DNA from 3 places in the Pseudomonas sp. App30 genome. Region 3 is predicted to be linked to each of the others. Evidence: riboswitches for the same ligand, from Rfam matches in the RefSeq annotation. Region 3 holds a riboswitch; each other region holds the start of a gene.

Region 1 (5,606 bases), 1.7 Mb from region 3:
AGGAAGTGCCACAGGCGTTCGCCCACCTCGCGGCCCACGGTGCCCAGGTCACTGAGCTCGGGGTCGGGGCGGTCGTCGCCGGGCACCAGGATCAGTTGCACGCCGCGTTCCGCCAGCGCCACCAGCTGCTCGACGCCGTAGCGCCAGTAGCCGATGCCGCCGTGCAGGGAAATCAGGATGACCTTGGCGTGGCGCAACACCTCGTCCACGTACAGGTCCACGGAGGCGTGGTTCTGTACCTGCATGGGGTTGGCCAGGCGCAGGCTGGGGAAGTCGTCCGGCAGTTGCCGGGCGGCCTCGGCCAGCAGCGCCAGGTGCGAGTCACCGCTGCAGAGAATCACCAGCTCGGCCGGTGTCTGGCCCAGGTCGGCGATGCTGTCGTCCGGCACGAAACCGCCGGGCTGGGTTCTCAGCAGGTGCATGGCTTAACCGTTCAGGGCAGCGCGCAGCTGGCTTTCCAGCAGGGCCGCGTCCAGCTCCTGGCCGATCAGCACCAGGCGCGTGCTACGCGCTTCTTCGGCGCGCCAGGCGCGGTCGAAGTGCTTGTCGAAACGGGTGCCCACGCCCTGGATCAGCAGGCGCATCGGCTTGCCCGGAATGGCCGCGAAGCCCTTGACCCGCAGGATGCCGTGCTTGACCACCAGGGTGGTCAGGGCGTCGAGCAGCTGGGCTTCCGGCGCTTCGGGCAGCTCGATGGAGATGGAGTCGAAGGCATCGTGGTCGTGGTCGTCGTGATCATCGTCGTCGTGGTGATGATCGTGGTGGGTCAGGCGGCCGTCGATGTGCTCTTCCGACTCGGCGCCCAGGCCCAGCAGCACGTCCAGCGGCAGGCGGCCGCTGCTGGCTTCGATGACCTTGACCGCCGGCGGCAGTTCCTCGGCCACTTCGCGGCGCACGGCGGCCAGGGCCTCGGGCTCGATCAGGTCGGCCTTGTTGAGGATCACCAGGTCGGCGCTGGCCAGTTGGTCGGCGAACAGCTCGTGCAGCGGCGATTCGTGGTCCAGGTTGGGGTCCAGCTTGCGCTGGGCGTCGACCTGGTCCGGGAAGGCGGCGAAGGTGCCGGCGGCCACGGCCGGGCTGTCGACCACGGTGATCACCGCGTCGACGGTGCAGGCGCTGCGGATTTCCGGCCACTGGAAGGCTTGCACCAGCGGTTTTGGCAGGGCCAGGCCGCTGGTCTCGATGAGGATGTGGTCGAGGTCGCCACGGCGGGCCACCAGTTCGCGCATCACCGGGAAGAATTCTTCCTGCACGGTGCAGCACAGGCAGCCGTTGGCCAGTTCGTAGACGCGGCCGGTGGCCTCTTCCTCGGTGCAGCCGATGGTGCACTGCTTGAGGATTTCGCCGTCGATGCCAAGCTCGCCGAACTCGTTGACGATGACCGCGATGCGGCGGCCCTGGGCGTTGTCCAGCATGTGGCGCAGCAAGGTAGTCTTGCCCGAGCCCAGGAAGCCGGTGACGATGGTGACGGGAAGCTTGGCCAGTGTTTTCATCGGATGCCCTTGGCAATATGGCGGGCAAACGGGACGAGAACCGCGGGTGCCGGGCACGCGGGTGCATTCGCCACCGGATCACCCCGCCCGGTTGTAGTGGAAGTCTGTCGAGGCAGGTCTCCTGGCTTGCGGCGTGGGCTAGAAAGCCGACCCTGGCGCCTTCCCGCGTGGAACGCAGTGGCATTGCCGGGGCGCGCACCGCTTACAGTTGCGGGGGCAGCTGCGGCTTGGACCGCATTCCCATCTTGGCTCCGCGTGGCGGAGAACCTCGAAGGTGCAAGGCTACGCAGTGTGGGGGGCAAGGTCAACATCGCCCCGTAGCCGCTACCTGCGGCAGCGGCTACGGGTATAGTGGTGGCTTGCAATGTGCGGACGCCTCCCATGCCTGACCTCTACGCCGGCTTCGGCTGCCAGCGCGGCTGCCCCGCCAGCGTGCTGGCCGACCTGCTCGACACCACCCTCGCCCACCACGGCCTGAGCCGCGGCGACGTGACGGGCGTGGCGAGCATTGACCTGAAGGCCGACGAGGCCGGGCTGCTGGAACTGGCGCAGGCGCTGGACGTGCCATTGACGCTTTTCAGCGCCGCGCAGCTCGCGCCTTTCGAGCCCCGGCTGACCCACCGCTCCGCCGTCGCCTTCAGCCACACCGGCTGCCACGGCGTGGCCGAAAGCGCCGCGCTGGCGCTGGCCGGGGCCGGCAGCCAGCTGCGCGTCAGCCGGCAAAAGAACGCCAAAGCCACCCTGGCGTTGGCACAAGCGGGCCCGATTCCCGGATAATCACCGCCTCGCACTTGAATTTCGCTCAAGCAGCATTCGTTTTCTTCAGGATTTGCACATGACCGTCTACTTCATCGGCGCCGGCCCCGGCGACCCGGAACTGATCACCGTCAAGGGCCAGCGGCTGATCCGCCAGTGCCCGGTGATAATCTACGCCGGCTCCCTGGTTCCCGCCGCCGTGCTCGAAGGCCACCAGGCCGAACAGGTGGTCAACAGCGCCGAGCTGCACCTGGAGCAGATCATCGACCTGCTGGCCGCCGCCCACGCCCGCGGCCAGAATGTGGCGCGGGTGCATTCGGGCGACCCGAGCCTGTATGGCGCCATCGGCGAGCAGATCCGTTGCCTGCGCGCACGCGGCATTCCCTTCGAAATCATCCCTGGCGTCACCGCCACTGCCGCCTGCGCAGCCCTGCTGGGCGCCGAGCTGACGCTGCCGGGGGTGTCGCAGACGGTGATCCTGACCCGATATGCCGACAAGTCGCCGATGCCTGAAGGCGAAGCCCTGCACGACCTGGCGCGCCACGGCGCGACCATGGCCATTCATTTGGGCGTGCAGCATTTGTCGAAAATCGTGCTGGAGTTGCTGCCCCACTATGGTGCCGACTGCCCCATCGCCGTGATCCACAAGGCCAGCTGGCCGGACCAGGACTGGGTCACCGGCAGCCTCGCGGACATTGAAGCCAAGGTAGCGGCGAAGGGTTTCCGCCGCACGGCGCTGATCCTCGTCGGGCGGGTGCTGGACACTGACTGTTTCGGCGAGTCGGCGCTCTACCGCGCCGGCCACGCGCACCTTTACAGACAACCCCTGTAGCAGCGGCAGCCCTGTGGGAGCTGGCTTGCCAGCGAGCTGTTGAGGCCCTAAAAGCTCGCTGGCAAGCCAGCTCCCACAGGTGGCCGCTGCTACGGAGAATTGAGCCAGGAGTTTTTATGCGCCGGATTGCCTGTTTGATTTATCCCGAGGTGATGAGCCTGGACGTCACCGGGCCGATGCAGGTGTTCGCCTCGGCCAACGAGGAGCTGGCGCGCCTGGGCCGGGCGCCCGCCTACACCCTGCTGATGCTGGGGGAACAGGCCGGCCCGGTGGCGACCTCGGCAGGTTTCAACCTGTATGCCGAGCAGCGCTACCACGACACCGACCCCGCCAGCCTCGACACCCTGCTGGTGCCCGGCGGGCGCGGCGAGGCGGCGCAATTCGCCAACCAGCCGCTGCTGGCCTGGCTCAGCCGCGCCGCCGCGCAGGTGCAACGCCTGGGCTCGGTGTGCTCCGGCGCGCTGATCCTGGCCCACGCCGGCCTGCTGGATGGCCACCGCGCCACCACCCATTGGGCCGACGTGGAAGCGCTCAAGGCCTTCCCGGCCATCGATGTACAGGGCGAACGCCTGCACACCTACAGCCGCGCCAGCCGCCAGCGCTTTACCTCGGCGCTGGCCCTGGTGGAAGACGACCTCGGCCGGCCTATCGCCCTGGCCGTGGCCCGGCGCCTGGTGATGTTCCTCAAGCGCCCCGGCGACCAGGCGCAGTTCAGCCCGCACCTGGCGCCCCAGGCCTGCCGCGCGCCGCGCCTGGGCGCGCTGCTGGAGTGGATACCCGGGCAGCTGGGCGGCGACCTGTCGCTGGAAGCCCTGGCGGCACGGGCGTGCATGGCCCCGCGCACCCTGTACCGGGTGTTCATGGCCGAACTGGGGGTCACCCCGGCGCGCTACGTCGAGCAGGTGCGCCTGGAATCAGCCCGCGCCCTGCTGCAAGGCGGCCAAGCCTCGGTGCAGAGCGTGGCGCGGCTGTGCGGCTTCGGCCACCCCGAGAGCATGCGCCGCAGCTTTCACAAGGCCCTGGGCGTCAGCCCGCAGGATTACGCCGAGCGCTTCGGCGTGCAGGCATAAAAAAACGGCGCTCACGGGGCGCCGTTTTTCGGGTTCGCAGCGTACGCCTTAGTAGTAGGCGTTTTCTTTCTGCGAGTGGTCGGTCACGTCGCGTACGCCCTTGAGTTCCGGGATGCGCTCGAGCAGGGTGCGCTCGATGCCTTCCTTCAGGGTCACGTCGGCCTGGCCGCAGCCCTGGCAGCCGCCACCGAACTGCAGCACGGCGATGCCGTCCTCGACCACTTCGATCAGCGTCACCTGGCCGCCGTGGCTGGCCAGGCCGGGGTTGATCTCGGTCTGCAGGTAGTAGTTGATGCGCTCGTTGATCGGGCTGTCTTCATTGACCATCGGCACCTTGGCGTTCGGCGCCTTGATGGTCAGCTGGCCACCCATGCGGTCGGTGGCGTAGTCCACCACGGCATCTTCCAGGAACGGCACGCTGACCGCGTCCAGCCAGGCGGTGAAGTTCTTCAGGCCGATGGCGGTGTCTTCCGGCTTCTCTTCGCCCGGCTTGCAGTAGGCAATGCAAGTCTCGGCGTAGGTGGTGCCCGGCTGGGTGATGAAAATGCGAATGCCGATACCCGGGGTGTTCTGCTTTTCCAGCAGATCGGCCAGGTAATCGTGTGCCGCGTCGGTAATCGTTATGGCGCTCATGTAAGTTCCTCACAGACTTGCCGGCAGTTTACGCCAAACCGGGCGCGGCACAAAGTCCCAGTATTTTTGTCAGGTTATGGAGGGGCGTTCCACCGGCGCCAGGCGCGCCTCCGCCCAGCCCTTCATGCGGCGGTACAGGCGGGTCTCGATCCACACGTAACTGGCCCACGAAGCCAGGGCGATGACCGGCACGCAAACGGCGAAAACCAGGTACGGATTGATGTTCAGGCGCTCGCTGGCGAACCAGCCGGTGTACAGCACCATCACGTGAATCAGGTACACCGAGTAGCTGCAGTCGCCCAGGGTCTTGAGCACGCGATTGCCCTTGAACCACGGCTCCATGGCCACGCAGGCCAGCACGATCAAGGCACTGGGCACGCCCCAGTTCAACAGCCGGTCGCTGGCCGGCAGGTTGTAGATGGCCACCAGCGAGGCGCCGATCACCAGCAGCGGCACCCACAGCGCCTGGGCGATCCAGCCGCGACGGTAGGCCCAGCCGATGGCGATGCCGAGCAGGAATTCATAGATGATGTTGTTGGCGTAGAAGCGGCTCAGCACCCCATAGTGGCTGACCATTTCGCACACCGCGAACAGCGCCAGGCCTACGACTAAAGGACGATGCCGCTTGGGCACCACGAACACCAGCGAGAACATCAGGTAGAAGAACATTTCGTAGTTCAGGGTCCAGCCGACGTTCAGCGTGGGGTACAGGCCGTAGCCGCCGGGGTTCTCCGAGGGGATGAACAGCAGCGACAGAATGAAATGCGGCAGGTCCACCACCTGGTGCGGCATCTGCTGGCCGACGGCGACGATCATCAGTCC
Region 2 (5,606 bases), 1.3 Mb from region 3:
TGATGATCAAGGACCACGGCGCGGCCAACCAGAAGCTGGCGGCGCTGGCGCACAAGCTGGACCTGGTGGTGCCCGACGACGCCACGTTGATGGACCAGGCGAAGAAGAAAATCCTCGAAATGCGCGACGAGTCCTTCGACAAGGCCTACGCCGCCAATCAGGTGAAGGCCCACGAAGACACCATCGAGCTGTTCCAGAAAGAGGTCGAATCCTCCGACAAGGCCGAGCTCAAGGACTTCGCCAAACAGACCCTGCCCAAGCTGCAGGAGCACCTGAAAATGGCCAAGGAACTGCAAGCCAAGCATCAGTGATCCTGGCGCGCACGGCCGTGGATTTCCCACGGCCCTGCGCCAGCGTTTACCATGGGCGCTTTATGCCCTGCCAAAAGTCTTTCATGAACGCCGACGCCCTCGCTATATTGCAGCAACACCTCAGCACCGCCCTGCAACACCCGCCTGCCGAAACCCGCCGCTTGTTCCACGGCCGCGGCCGCTGCTGGCCGGGCCTGGAGCAGATCACCGTGGACTGGCTGCAAGGTGTGCTGCTGGTGTCGCTGTTCCGCGAACCCGCCGCCGACGAGCTGGCTGCGCTGAAGCCGCTGCTGCTGGCACTGGCCCAGGCCACCCCACAGGTGCACAGCCTGATCCTGCAGCACCGCTACCTGCCCGACAGCGCCGCCGAATGGCTGCTGGGCGAGCCGGTGGAGCAATGGTTCATCGACGAGGACGGCCTGCGCTACCAGCTGGACCTGGGCCGCAAGCAGAACATCGGGCTGTTCCTGGACATGCGCTACGGCCGCCAATGGGTGCGCGAGCACGCCGCCGGCAAGCGCGTGCTGAATCTGTTCGCCTACACCTGCGGCTTCTCGCTGACGGCCATCGCCGGCGGCGCCGAGCACGTGGTGAACCTGGACATGGCCCGCGCCGCCCTGAGCCGCGGCCGTGACAACCACCGCCTGAACGGCCACGACCTGGACCGCGTGAGCTTCCTGGGCCACGAGCTGTTCAAATCGTGGGGCAAGGTCAAGCGTGGCGGCCCCTATGACCTGGTGATCATCGACCCGCCGTCGTTCCAGCGCGGCAGCTTCGTGCTCACCCAGGACTACCGCAAGGTGCTGCGCAAGCTGCCCGAGCTGCTGACCGAACAGGGCGTGGTGCTGGCCTGCGTCAATGACCCGGCCATTGGCTCCGACTTCCTGATCCAGAGCATGGCCGAGGAAGCGCCGCAGCTGACCTTCCAGCACCGGCTGGAAAACCCGCCGGAATTCCCCGACGCCGAGGCCGAAGGCGGCCTCAAGGCGCTGGCATTTACCAGCGCATGAACCCCGCATGACTGCGTAGCCGCTGCCGCAGGCTGCGCTGGCCCTTGCCCACGCTGAAAATCTCCAGCGTACGCCAGGGCCAGCGCAGCCTGGCGGCAGCGGCTACAGCGTTTGCCCCTGGGAAGGTGAACGGCAGGTTGCTCTCTTGGGCAATGCCACTTACCCTCTGCGGGCTTTTTCATGCGTGCAGCAGGAAGCCGGTGCAACTCCGGCGCGGTCGCGCCACTGTGTTCGGGCCTCCCGAAAGCCAGACCTTGCTGCACGCCATTTCTTTCGCCCAACGGACGCGCCATCCCGGGAGCCGCTGCATGCTGTTACGCCGCCTTGCCTTTGCCTGCCTGTCTTTATCCGCCGCCTCAGCCGTAGCCGCCGCGCCGGCCAGCCACTACCCGCTGACCGTGCAGAACTGCGGCCACAGCGTGCGCATCGACGCCCCACCACAACGGGCGGTCAGCCTGGGCCAGGCCAGCACTGAATTGCTGCTGTCCCTGGGCCTGGGCCCGCGCATGGTCGGCACCGGCGTGTGGTTCGGGCCGCTGCCGCCGTCGCTGGCGGCCGCCGGCGCCAAGGTGCCGCGCCTGGCCGACAACGCCCCCAGCTTCGAGGCCGTGGCCAAGACCGCGCCGGACATCGTCGTGGCGCAGTACACCTACCACATCGGCCCCCAGGGCGAGGTGGCGACGCCCGAGCAGTTGCTGAAGCTGGGTATCCCCTCCTACGTGTCGCCCAGCGACTGCGACGGCAAGGGCGTGACCGCCACCTCCAACGCCGATGGCAGCCGCAGCCAGCTGTATTCCCTGGCCCTGGTGGACAAGGAAATCAGCGAACTGGCGACCATCTTCGACGTGCCCGCCGCCGGCCAGGCCCTCAGCGCACACCTGCATGCACGCGTGGCGGCCGCCGTGAAACTGGCCAACGCCACCGCGCACCCACCGCTGTCGGTGCTGTACTGGTTCTCCAGCACGCGCCTGGAAGGCGACCCGTGGGTGGCCGGCAAGCACGGTGCGCCGGGCTATATCTCCCAGGTGCTGGGCCTGCGCAACGTCATCGACAGCGATGAGGAATGGCCCGGGGTGAGCTGGGAGAGCATTGCCGCCCGTGACCCCGACGTGATCGTGCTGGCGCGCATGCAGCGCCGCCTCTACCCCGCCGACGACGTCGAGAAGAAGCTGGCCTTCCTGCGCAACGACCCGGTGACCCGCGAACTCAAGGCGGTGCGCAACGGCCGCCTGATCGTGGTCGACGCCAACACCCTGAACCCGTCCATGGGCGTGGTCGACGCCATCGAACAGATCGCCAAGGGCCTGGCCGACACGGGCAAGGCGCCTTGATGCGACTGGAAAGTTCCGGCCTCCGCCGTTGGGCGCTGGCTCTGCTGGCGCTACTCAGCCTGGGCCTGTCGATTGCCCTGGCGGTGTCCCTGGGTGAGCTGGACATTCCCCTGGCCGTGACCCTCAAGGCGCTGCTCAACGGCCTGGGGCTGGGTGCCTATGAGGTGCCGCGGATCCAGCAGGGCATCATCTGGGAATACCGCCTGAGCCGCGCGCTGGTGGCCGCCTGCTGCGGCGCTGGCCTGTCGCTGTGCGGCGCGGTGTTGCAGGCGCTGCTGCGCAACGCCCTGGCCGATCCGTACGTGCTGGGCATCAGCGCCGGCGCCTCCACCGGCGCGGTGCTGGTGATGCTGCTGGGCCTGGGCGGCGGCTTGATCGGCATATCCCTGGGGGCTTTCCTCGGCGCCGCGCTGGCGTTCGGCCTGGTGGTGCTGCTGGCCACCGGCATCCGCGGCGGCCCGGCCCAGGTGATACTGGCCGGCGTGGCCGGCGCGCAGCTGTTCAACGCCCTGACCGCCTGGATCGTCTCCACCTCGGCCAACGCCGAACAGGCGCGCAGCGTGATGTTCTGGCTGCTGGGCAGCCTGGGCGGCGTGCGCTGGGCGGACGTCGGCTTGGCCGCTGCGGTGGTGGGCGCCGGCCTGCTGGTGTGCCTGTACTGCGCGCGCACCCTGGATGCCTTCGTTTTCGGCGACGACGCCGCCGCCAGCCTCGGCGTGCCGGTGGCGGGCCTGCGCTGGTTGCTGTTCGGAGTGACGGCGCTGATCACCGCCACCCTGGTGAGCATCGTCGGCGCCGTGGGTTTCGTCGGCCTGGTGGTGCCGCACATCGCCCGCCTGCTGGTAGGCCCGCGGCACGTGCGGCTGCTGCTGGCCTGCGTGCTGATCGGCGCCAACTTCATGGTGCTGGCCGACATCGCCTCACGGTTGATCGTGCCCGGCCAGGTGCTGCCCATTGGCGTGGTCACCGCCCTGGTCGGCGCGCCGGTGTTCGCCGCCCTGCTCTACCGCAACCGGGCGGCGCCATGAGCCTGCGCGCCGACAACGTCGGCTGGAGCGTCGACGGCCAGGTGATCATCGACGGCATCAGCCTGGATCTGCCCGCCCAGGGCACCCTGGGCCTGATTGGCCCCAACGGCTCCGGCAAATCGACCCTGCTGCGCCTGCTGGCCGGCCTGCGCACGCCCAGCCAGGGCAGCGTCAGCCTCGACGGCCGCCCACTGGCGCAATGGCCGCGCAAGGCCGTGGCCCGGCGCGTGGCGCTGGTGGAACAGCACGCCGGCACCGAGGTGGACATTCGCGTGCAGGACATCGTGCGCCTGGGCCGCACCCCGCACCGCGGCGCGTTGTCGGCCTGGACCCAGGAAGACCAGGCCATCGTCGAGCAGGCCCTGGCGCGCACCGGCCTGGGCGCCCTGCGGCTGCGCAGCTGGCACAGCCTGTCGGGGGGCGAACGCCAGCGCACGCAGATCGCCCGTGCCCTGGCCCAGGGCCCCAGCGAACTGCTGCTGGACGAGCCCACCAATCACCTGGATATCCAACACCAGCTGCAGCTGCTACAACTGATTCAGGGCCTGCCGGTGACCTGCGTGATGGCCCTGCATGACCTGAACCTGGCCGCGATGTTCTGCGACCGCCTGGTGCTGCTGCAACAGGGCCGGGTGGTGGCCAGCGGCAGCCCGGAACAGGTCCTCACCGCCGAGCGGGTCGCCCAGGTCTACGGCGTGCGCTGCGTGGTCAGCCCCTCCGCCCACCATGGCCGCCCGCACATTCAATACCTGCCCTGAGGCATGGCCCATGAAAACCGTCCTGGTCATCGGCATCGGTGCCGGCAACCCTGACCACCTGACCTTGCAGGCGCTGAAGGCGCTGAACCGCGTCGACGTGTTCCTGCTGTTCGACAAGGGCCCGGCCAAGCACGGGCTCAACGACCTGCGCCGTGACCTGTGCACGCGCCTGGCCACCGAGCGGCCCTGGCGCATGGTGGAAGCCGACAACCCGCCGCGCGGGCCTGACGGCGACAGCTATGCGGGTGCGGTGCAGCAGCTCAACGACGACAAGCAGCGGCTGATCGAACGGCTAATCGCCGATGAAGTCGCCGATGGCCAGTGCGCGGGCATCCTGGTGTGGGGCGACCCGGCCCTGTACGACAGCACCCTGCGGATTTTGCAGGCGATCCTGGCCGCCGGCCGTGAGGTGTTCGAGTACCAGGTGATACCCGGCATCACCGCCGTGCAGGCGCTGGCCGCAGCCCATCGGGTGCCGCTGAACGAGATCGGTGGCTCGGTGCGCATCAGCCCGGGGCGGCAGCTGAGCGATGCATTGGGTGCCGGTGACAGCCAGGTGGTGATGCTGGACGCCCATCAGGCCTTCAACCGCTTGCGTGGCCAGGGGTTGTATATCTGGTGGGGCGCCTACGTGGGCAGCGCCGATGAGATCCTGATTGCCGGGCCACTGGACCAGGTGGCCGACCAGATCGAGCACGTGCGCGACCAGGCACGGCTGCGCCACGGCTGGATCATGGACACCTACCTGCTGAAGCGCACCCTCCCGTAGCAGCTGCCGCAGGCGGCGTCCAGGGCGGTGCGGTATTCCAGGAAGACCGTGGCGCTGGGGGACGCGGCCTGCGGCCGCTGCTACGGGGCGGTACAGGCGAGGCGGTATTGCGGCCGGGAAATGAAAAAGGCCGCTTGCGCGGCCTTTTTCAGGTGGGCATCACGGCTTAGTAGCGCGTGATATCCGCCTTGGTTTCCAGCGCCTTGCGGTAGGCCGCGAAGTCCTGCTGGCCAGCACGCGAGGCCAGGAAGCGGCGGTATTGCGCTTTCTCGGCATCGCTGGCGGCAGCAGCTTCGTTGACACCGTTCAGGCGGACCAGCACGTAGCTGCCATCGGACAGGCTGACGCTGTCGTAGACCGGCTTGTCCTTGCCCACGGGCTTGGTCATGCGGAATACGT
Region 3 (5,606 bases):
CCGGAGGCGGCGGTCAGCGGGTTGGGGAACGGACGGGTTTCCAGCCCCAGCTTGTCCACGTAGTGGTAGAACGCCGTGGAGGACACCGGGAAGCGCATGCCACCCAGCTCGGCAACGATGCCCTGGGTGCCCTCGAACGTTTGCGAGCGCAGCCGGCCGCCCATTTTCGAGGCTTCGTACAGCACCGGCTTGAGGCCCAGCTTCATCAATTCGTACGCCGCCACCAGCCCGGCGATGCCCGCCCCGACAATGGCCACCTCGGCGCCGTGGTGCTCGGCGGGAATCACACCCAGGCCGGCCGGGTGCTCGATCCAGTCGTCGAAGGCGAAGGGAAAGTCCGGGCCGAAGATGGTGATCGGCTTCTTGCCGTCGGCGGGGTGGCGGTTGTGCTGAGTCATGGTCGACCTTATGGGCGGCTACTGAGCGGATCTTTCAGTATAGGAAAGGGATGCCAGCCATTTTAGGGAGCGGTCGTGTCGTAATTAAGGCGCAGAGTGTCGTCGTAATGACGTGTTTCGCTGCAATATGACGAAACCCTTGATCAGACTGGTTGCCCGCGGTCGACCTTGCTGCTGAGAATGATCGACGTAGTGGTTTTTTCCACCCCGTCGACGCTGCCGATCTGATCGAGCAATTGATCCAGTTGCTCCGGCGAGTCGGTGCGCAGCCAGGCCACGTAGTCGAACTCGCCGCTCACCGCGCACAGCTGTTGCACCTGGCCCATGGCGCTGAGGCGGCGCACCACTTCCTTGCCCGAGCGCGGCTGCACGGTGATGCCCACGTAGGCCTGCAGGCCGCCGTCGGCCAGGCGCTGGCCCAGGCGCACGCCGTAGCCGGTGATGACCTTGCCTTTCTCCAGGCGCGCCAGGCGCGAGGTCACCGTGGTGCGGGCGATGCCCAGCTGGCGAGCGAGCACGGCCACGCTTTCGCGGGCGTTGATCTGCAGGGCGGCGATCAGCTTGCGGTCGATTTCGTCGAGGGGGAGGGTGCGCAGGTCGGTCATGTTGTAGTGGCGGATATGCCATCCATACTGGCTTGAATGACGCCCTAATCGGCTCATTTTGTGAGCCGATTAAGTCAGCTAATCGGCTCACTGTCCAGATTGCACTCCGTAGCCGCTGCCGGCAGGCTGCGCTGGCCATGTCGTACGCTGGAGAGCTTGCGTCGAGGCTTAGGGCCGGCGCAGCCTGCGGCAGCGGCTACGGGGAGGTAGCCGGGCGAGACTGCAGGCATAAAAAAACCGCGCCGGAGCGCGGTTCTCTTCGAGCAGCGTGGATCAGGCGTGGGCAAAGCGCGCCTTGGGTTGCAGCAACCGCTCCGCCACCGGCCCGAACACCAGGCCGACGGTGGTCCACAGCACCAGCTGGATGCCCAGCGACGAGGTGCGGAATTTCCACAGCACGTCGGCCGAGAAGTTCGCCGGCACTTCGTTGATGGTGGGGAACAGCGCACCGGCCACGGCCATGATCACCAGGTACAGGGCCACGCCGGCGATGGCGCCAGCCCACACGCCAGAGGTGGCGATGACCTTGCGCGCGGCGTTGACGGCGATGACCGCGGCCACCACCGATACCAGCAGCATCATGAAGAACACCTGGGTGCGCAGCCCGATGGTGTCGGGGTTGCCTACCGACGGCGGGTTGGCCGGGTATTTGATTTCCGGCACCAGGATCAGCACCACGAAGGCCGCCAGGGCCAGCAGCGCCGACAGGCCACGCGGGCCGACCTTGCCGATGCGGCCCAGCGAGTAGGCGAACACCAGGGCGAAGATGCCGCCCAGGGAAACGCTGTAGGCCACCACGCCGGTCAGCAGGCCGAAGGTGCTCTGCACCTCGCGGCTGACCAGCTCGGGTTCCTCGGCGTCGCCGTGCATGTGCGCCATGCCTTCTTCGAAGGCGATGGCACGGTCAACCTGGGGTTCACCGAATATTTTTGCAAAACCGAAGGCGAGGATGCCGGCCAACAGACCGACGAGCATGCCCCTGACGAGTAAACGACCAGTCATGTGAAACACCTCGAAGGGATCAGTGGCAGGGGAAGCCCAGCAGGTGGCGACCGTCGTGCACGAACTCGTGGACGTACATGCCCTTGAACAGCGCGGTGGCACCTTGTTCTGCGCCAACGAAGTAGATTGCCAGCATCAGCAGCAGGCCGCCGAAAATCGCCCACGGCAGGATTTCGCTCAGGGGAATGGTCGGGATCGAGATGTCGGTTTGCGAAGTAGTGCTATAGGCCATGATTACCTCAGGGATTACGCGTCCCGGTTACGGTGGATAGGTCGAAAAAAGGTCTGGCTTACGGCAAGGTGCCGACTACAGTGGCGCGACCGCGGCGGTTTTTGACCGTCTTCTTTTTTCGAAACACATTGATACAGCCGGGTAAGTGTACCTCTTTGCCCGATGAACGTCGTGAAGATTGGCCGCGCGAGGCAGGCCTGAGCGGCTACGCTTGGCTTGCAGGTTCCACATGGGGCGCAGCCATGCAAGGCGCAAACAGGTTCCAGGCGCTGGACAGCTTTCGCGGCCTGTTCGCGCTGGCGGTGGTGACGTACCACATCGGCTTGCCGGGCAGCTTCACCGAGCTGGCGTTTTTCCGCAACGCCGACCTGTTCGTGGAGTTTTTCTTCGTGCTTAGCGGCTTTGTGCTGGCCCACGCCTACGGCAGCAAGGAGCGCGTGGACTTCAGCCGTTTCTTCATCACGCGCTCGTTGCGCCTGTTCCCGCTGCACTGGGTGATGCTGCTAGTGTTCATTGCGCTGGAGGTGGGCAAGGCGATTGCCTGGCGCAAGGGGCTCGCGTTCAACTCGAAGCCGTTCAGCGGGGCCACCGCGCTCTCGGAAATACTGCCCAACGCCCTGCTGGTCCAGTCGTGGACCGGCTTTACCGAAGCGCTGTCGTTCAACTATCCGGCCTGGAGCATCAGCGTCGAGTACTACATGTACATGGTGTTCCTGGCGGCGTTGTTGCTGCGTGGCAGCGCGCGGCTGTGGGGCTGGGCAGCCATCGCCGCGCTGGCCGCACTGGCGCTGTACCTGGAACTGGGCGGGCTGACGCCAAAGGCCCTGCGTGGGCTGTTGTGCTTCTTCGGAGGGGCGTTGGCCTACATGGCCTACCGCCGGCTGAGCACGCGGATCCGCGCCGGTTTCGCCTGCTTCACCGGCCTTGAGCTGCTGTCCGTGGCCTTGGTGGTGGCGTTACTCATCTCCAGCCTGGACAACAAAATGCCGCTGGCCCGCGTGCTGTTCTGCGCGGTGGTGGTTGTCTATGCGTTTGACGGTGGTGCCGTTTCCCGACTGTTGCAGGGCCGGGTCTTTCATTTGATCGGCAAGGTTTCCTACTCCATCTACATGACCCACGCGGCAGTGTGGTTCTGCGTGGTGTCCTGCTTCATGGTGCTGCAGAAGCTCACCGGCACGCCGTTCGCACCGTCCATTGGCCCCAAGCGCTACGTGGACACCGGCAGCGTGTTGCTCAACAACCTGCTGGCAGTGGCGGTGCTGCTGATGGTGGTAGGGCTGGCCATGCTCACCTATCGCTACGTGGAGCTGAAGGGCCAGCAACTGGGCGCTCGGTTGGCGCAGCGGGCCCCCAGCAAGGGCGCTACCGAGGTGGGCGTGCAGGAACGAGGAGCATGATATTCAATCAACAGGTTTCAGGAGCGCCATGAACATACTCGTCACGGGGGCCACCGGCTTCCTCGGCCAGGCGGTCTGCGAGGCCTTGGCAGCGCAGCACGACAACCAGGTGCTGGGCACCAGCCGTTCGGCGGGCGCAGGGCCCGTGCCGCTGGTTGCCGTGGGTGATATCGCCGCTGCAACCGACTGGTCCGGCGCCTTGCAGGGCATCGAGGTGGTGGTGCACATCGCCGCGCGCCTCAACTTGCAGGGCGACACCAGTCCCGACCCGTTGGCCGAATACCGCCGCACCAACCTCGAAGGCACCCTGGCCCTGGCGCGCCAGGCGCTGGCAGCCGGCGTGCGAAGGCTGATCTTCATCAGTTCGGTAGGGGTCAATGGCTCCTTCACCACCGGCACGCCCTTTGACGAAACCTCGGTACCGGTGCCGGACGGCGACTACGCCATTTCCAAGTTCGAAGCCGAGGAGGGCCTGCGGGCGCTGGCGCAGGGCACGACCATGGACGTGGTCATCATCCGCCCGCCGCTGATCTACGCCGCCCACGCCCGGCGCAACTTCCCGCGGCTGTTGAAGCTGGTGGACTCCGGCCTGCCGCTGCCGTTCGCGGCGGTGGACAACCGCCGCAGCATGGTGGCCCTGGAGAACCTGGTGGACTTCATCGTGCTGTGCACCCGCCACCCGGCGGCGGGCAACCAGCTGTTCCTGATCTCCGATGGCGAGGACGCCTCCACGGCGCAGATCGTCCGCTACCTGGCGGCCAGCATGGGCCGCTCGCCCCGGCTGGTGCCGGTGCCCGATGGGCTGATGCGGTGGGGGGCCAGGCTGGCGGGCAAGCAGAACATGTACACCACCTTGTGCGCGTCGCTGCAGGTGGATTCGGGCAAGGCGCGGCGGTTGCTGGGGTGGGTGCCGCCGTTGACGCTGGAGCAGGCGCTGCACAAGACGGGCAGGGCGTATAAGCAGCTGGGCTGAAAAGCGTTGGCCTGAAACGCAAAAAGCCGCGCAGATGCGCGGCTTTTTCGTAGATGGTGGGCCCAGCAGGACTCGAACCTGCGACCAAGGGATTATGAGTCCCCTGCTCTAACCAACTGAGCTATAGGCCCCCAGTAGGTCGCGGATTATAACGACGGTTTCGCGCCAGTGCCATCCGAAAAGTCGCAAAGACGCATACGAAGAAACCGCCCGGCGAATTCGTCGGCGTTCAGGGGCAGGCTGTAGATGAAGCCCTGGATCTGCTCACAGCCCTCGCGGGCCAGGAATTGCTGCTGCGCGTCGTTCTCCACGCCCTCGGCGATCACGGTCAGTTGCATGCTGCGGCCCAGGGCAATGATTGCCCGCACGATAGCGGCGTCATGGGGGTCGGCGGGCAGGCCGCGGACGAAGGACTGGTCGATCTTGAGGATGTCCAGGGGCAAGCGCTTGAGGTAGCTGAGCGAGGAATACCCGGTGCCGAAGTCATCGATGGCCAGCTGCACGCCCAGGCGCTTGAGGTCGTGCAGCACCGCCAGGGCTTCCTCGGCCTGGCTCATGATGAAGTTCTCGGTGATCTCCAGTTGCAGGCAGCCGGGGGCCAGGTGGTGCTGGCGCAGCAGCTGGTCGATGCGCTTGAGCAGGTTGGGCTGGCGCAGCTGGCCGCCGGCGAGGTTGACCGACAGCGGCCCGAAGCCGTCGTACAGCTGCTGCCAGGCGTGCAGCTGGCGGCAGGCCTGGTCCAGCACCCAGTCGCCGAGCTGCAGGATCATGCCGTTCTCTTCGGCCAGGGGGATGAAGCGCTCGGGGGGGACGTCACCAAAGGTGGGGTGCGCCCAGCGAATCAGCGCCTCGGCGCCGACCAGGCTGTGGTCGTGCACGCTGAACTTGGGCTGGTAGGCCAGGCTCAGTTCGCCGCGCTCGATGGCCCGGCGCAGTTCATGCTCCAGCGCGACCCGCTCGCTGGCCTGGGCGGTGAGGTCGCGGGTGTAGGACTCGACG

What was found. Region 3 has a riboswitch for cobalamin ahead of RAM80_RS14575 (CbtB domain-containing protein). Riboswitches for the same ligand answer to the same signal wherever they lie in the genome.
Region 1: another riboswitch for cobalamin. It lies ahead of cobW (cobalamin biosynthesis protein CobW); the one in region 3 lies ahead of RAM80_RS14575 (CbtB domain-containing protein).
Region 2: another riboswitch for cobalamin. It lies ahead of RAM80_RS08490 (ABC transporter substrate-binding protein); the one in region 3 lies ahead of RAM80_RS14575 (CbtB domain-containing protein).

Annotation. Positions count from the first base shown of each region.
Region 1 covers NZ_CP133165.1:1,470,575-1,476,180, forward strand. The annotation lists gene cobN (cobaltochelatase subunit CobN) at 1-422, opposite strand, end outside; gene cobW (cobalamin biosynthesis protein CobW) at 426-1,493, opposite strand; cobalamin riboswitch at 1,587-1,779, opposite strand; gene RAM80_RS06545 (cobalamin biosynthesis protein) at 1,875-2,270, shown strand; gene cobM (precorrin-4 C(11)-methyltransferase) at 2,329-3,081, shown strand; gene RAM80_RS06555 (GlxA family transcriptional regulator) at 3,198-4,151, shown strand; gene nfuA (Fe-S biogenesis protein NfuA) at 4,200-4,784, opposite strand; gene RAM80_RS06565 (acyltransferase family protein) at 4,854-5,606, opposite strand, start outside.
Region 2 covers NZ_CP133165.1:1,856,230-1,861,835, forward strand. The annotation lists gene RAM80_RS08480 (DUF4142 domain-containing protein) at 1-311, shown strand, start outside; gene RAM80_RS08485 (class I SAM-dependent methyltransferase) at 395-1,321, shown strand; adenosylcobalamin (AdoCbl) riboswitch at 1,504-1,586, shown strand; gene RAM80_RS08490 (ABC transporter substrate-binding protein) at 1,630-2,652, shown strand; gene RAM80_RS08495 (FecCD family ABC transporter permease) at 2,652-3,680, shown strand; gene RAM80_RS08500 (ABC transporter ATP-binding protein) at 3,677-4,438, shown strand; gene cobF (precorrin-6A synthase (deacetylating)) at 4,449-5,207, shown strand; gene RAM80_RS08510 (SurA N-terminal domain-containing protein) at 5,374-5,606, opposite strand, start outside.
Region 3 covers NZ_CP133165.1:3,125,691-3,131,296, reverse strand. The annotation lists gene RAM80_RS14590 (flavin monoamine oxidase family protein) at 1-398, opposite strand, end outside; gene RAM80_RS14585 (Lrp/AsnC family transcriptional regulator) at 542-1,003, opposite strand; gene RAM80_RS14580 (CbtA family protein) at 1,277-2,005, opposite strand; gene RAM80_RS14575 (CbtB domain-containing protein) at 2,025-2,237, opposite strand; cobalamin riboswitch at 2,270-2,407, opposite strand; gene RAM80_RS14570 (acyltransferase family protein) at 2,480-3,634, shown strand; gene RAM80_RS14565 (NAD-dependent epimerase/dehydratase family protein) at 3,663-4,607, shown strand; tRNA gene RAM80_RS14560 (tRNA-Ile) at 4,662-4,738, opposite strand; gene RAM80_RS14555 (bifunctional diguanylate cyclase/phosphodiesterase) at 4,754-5,606, opposite strand, start outside.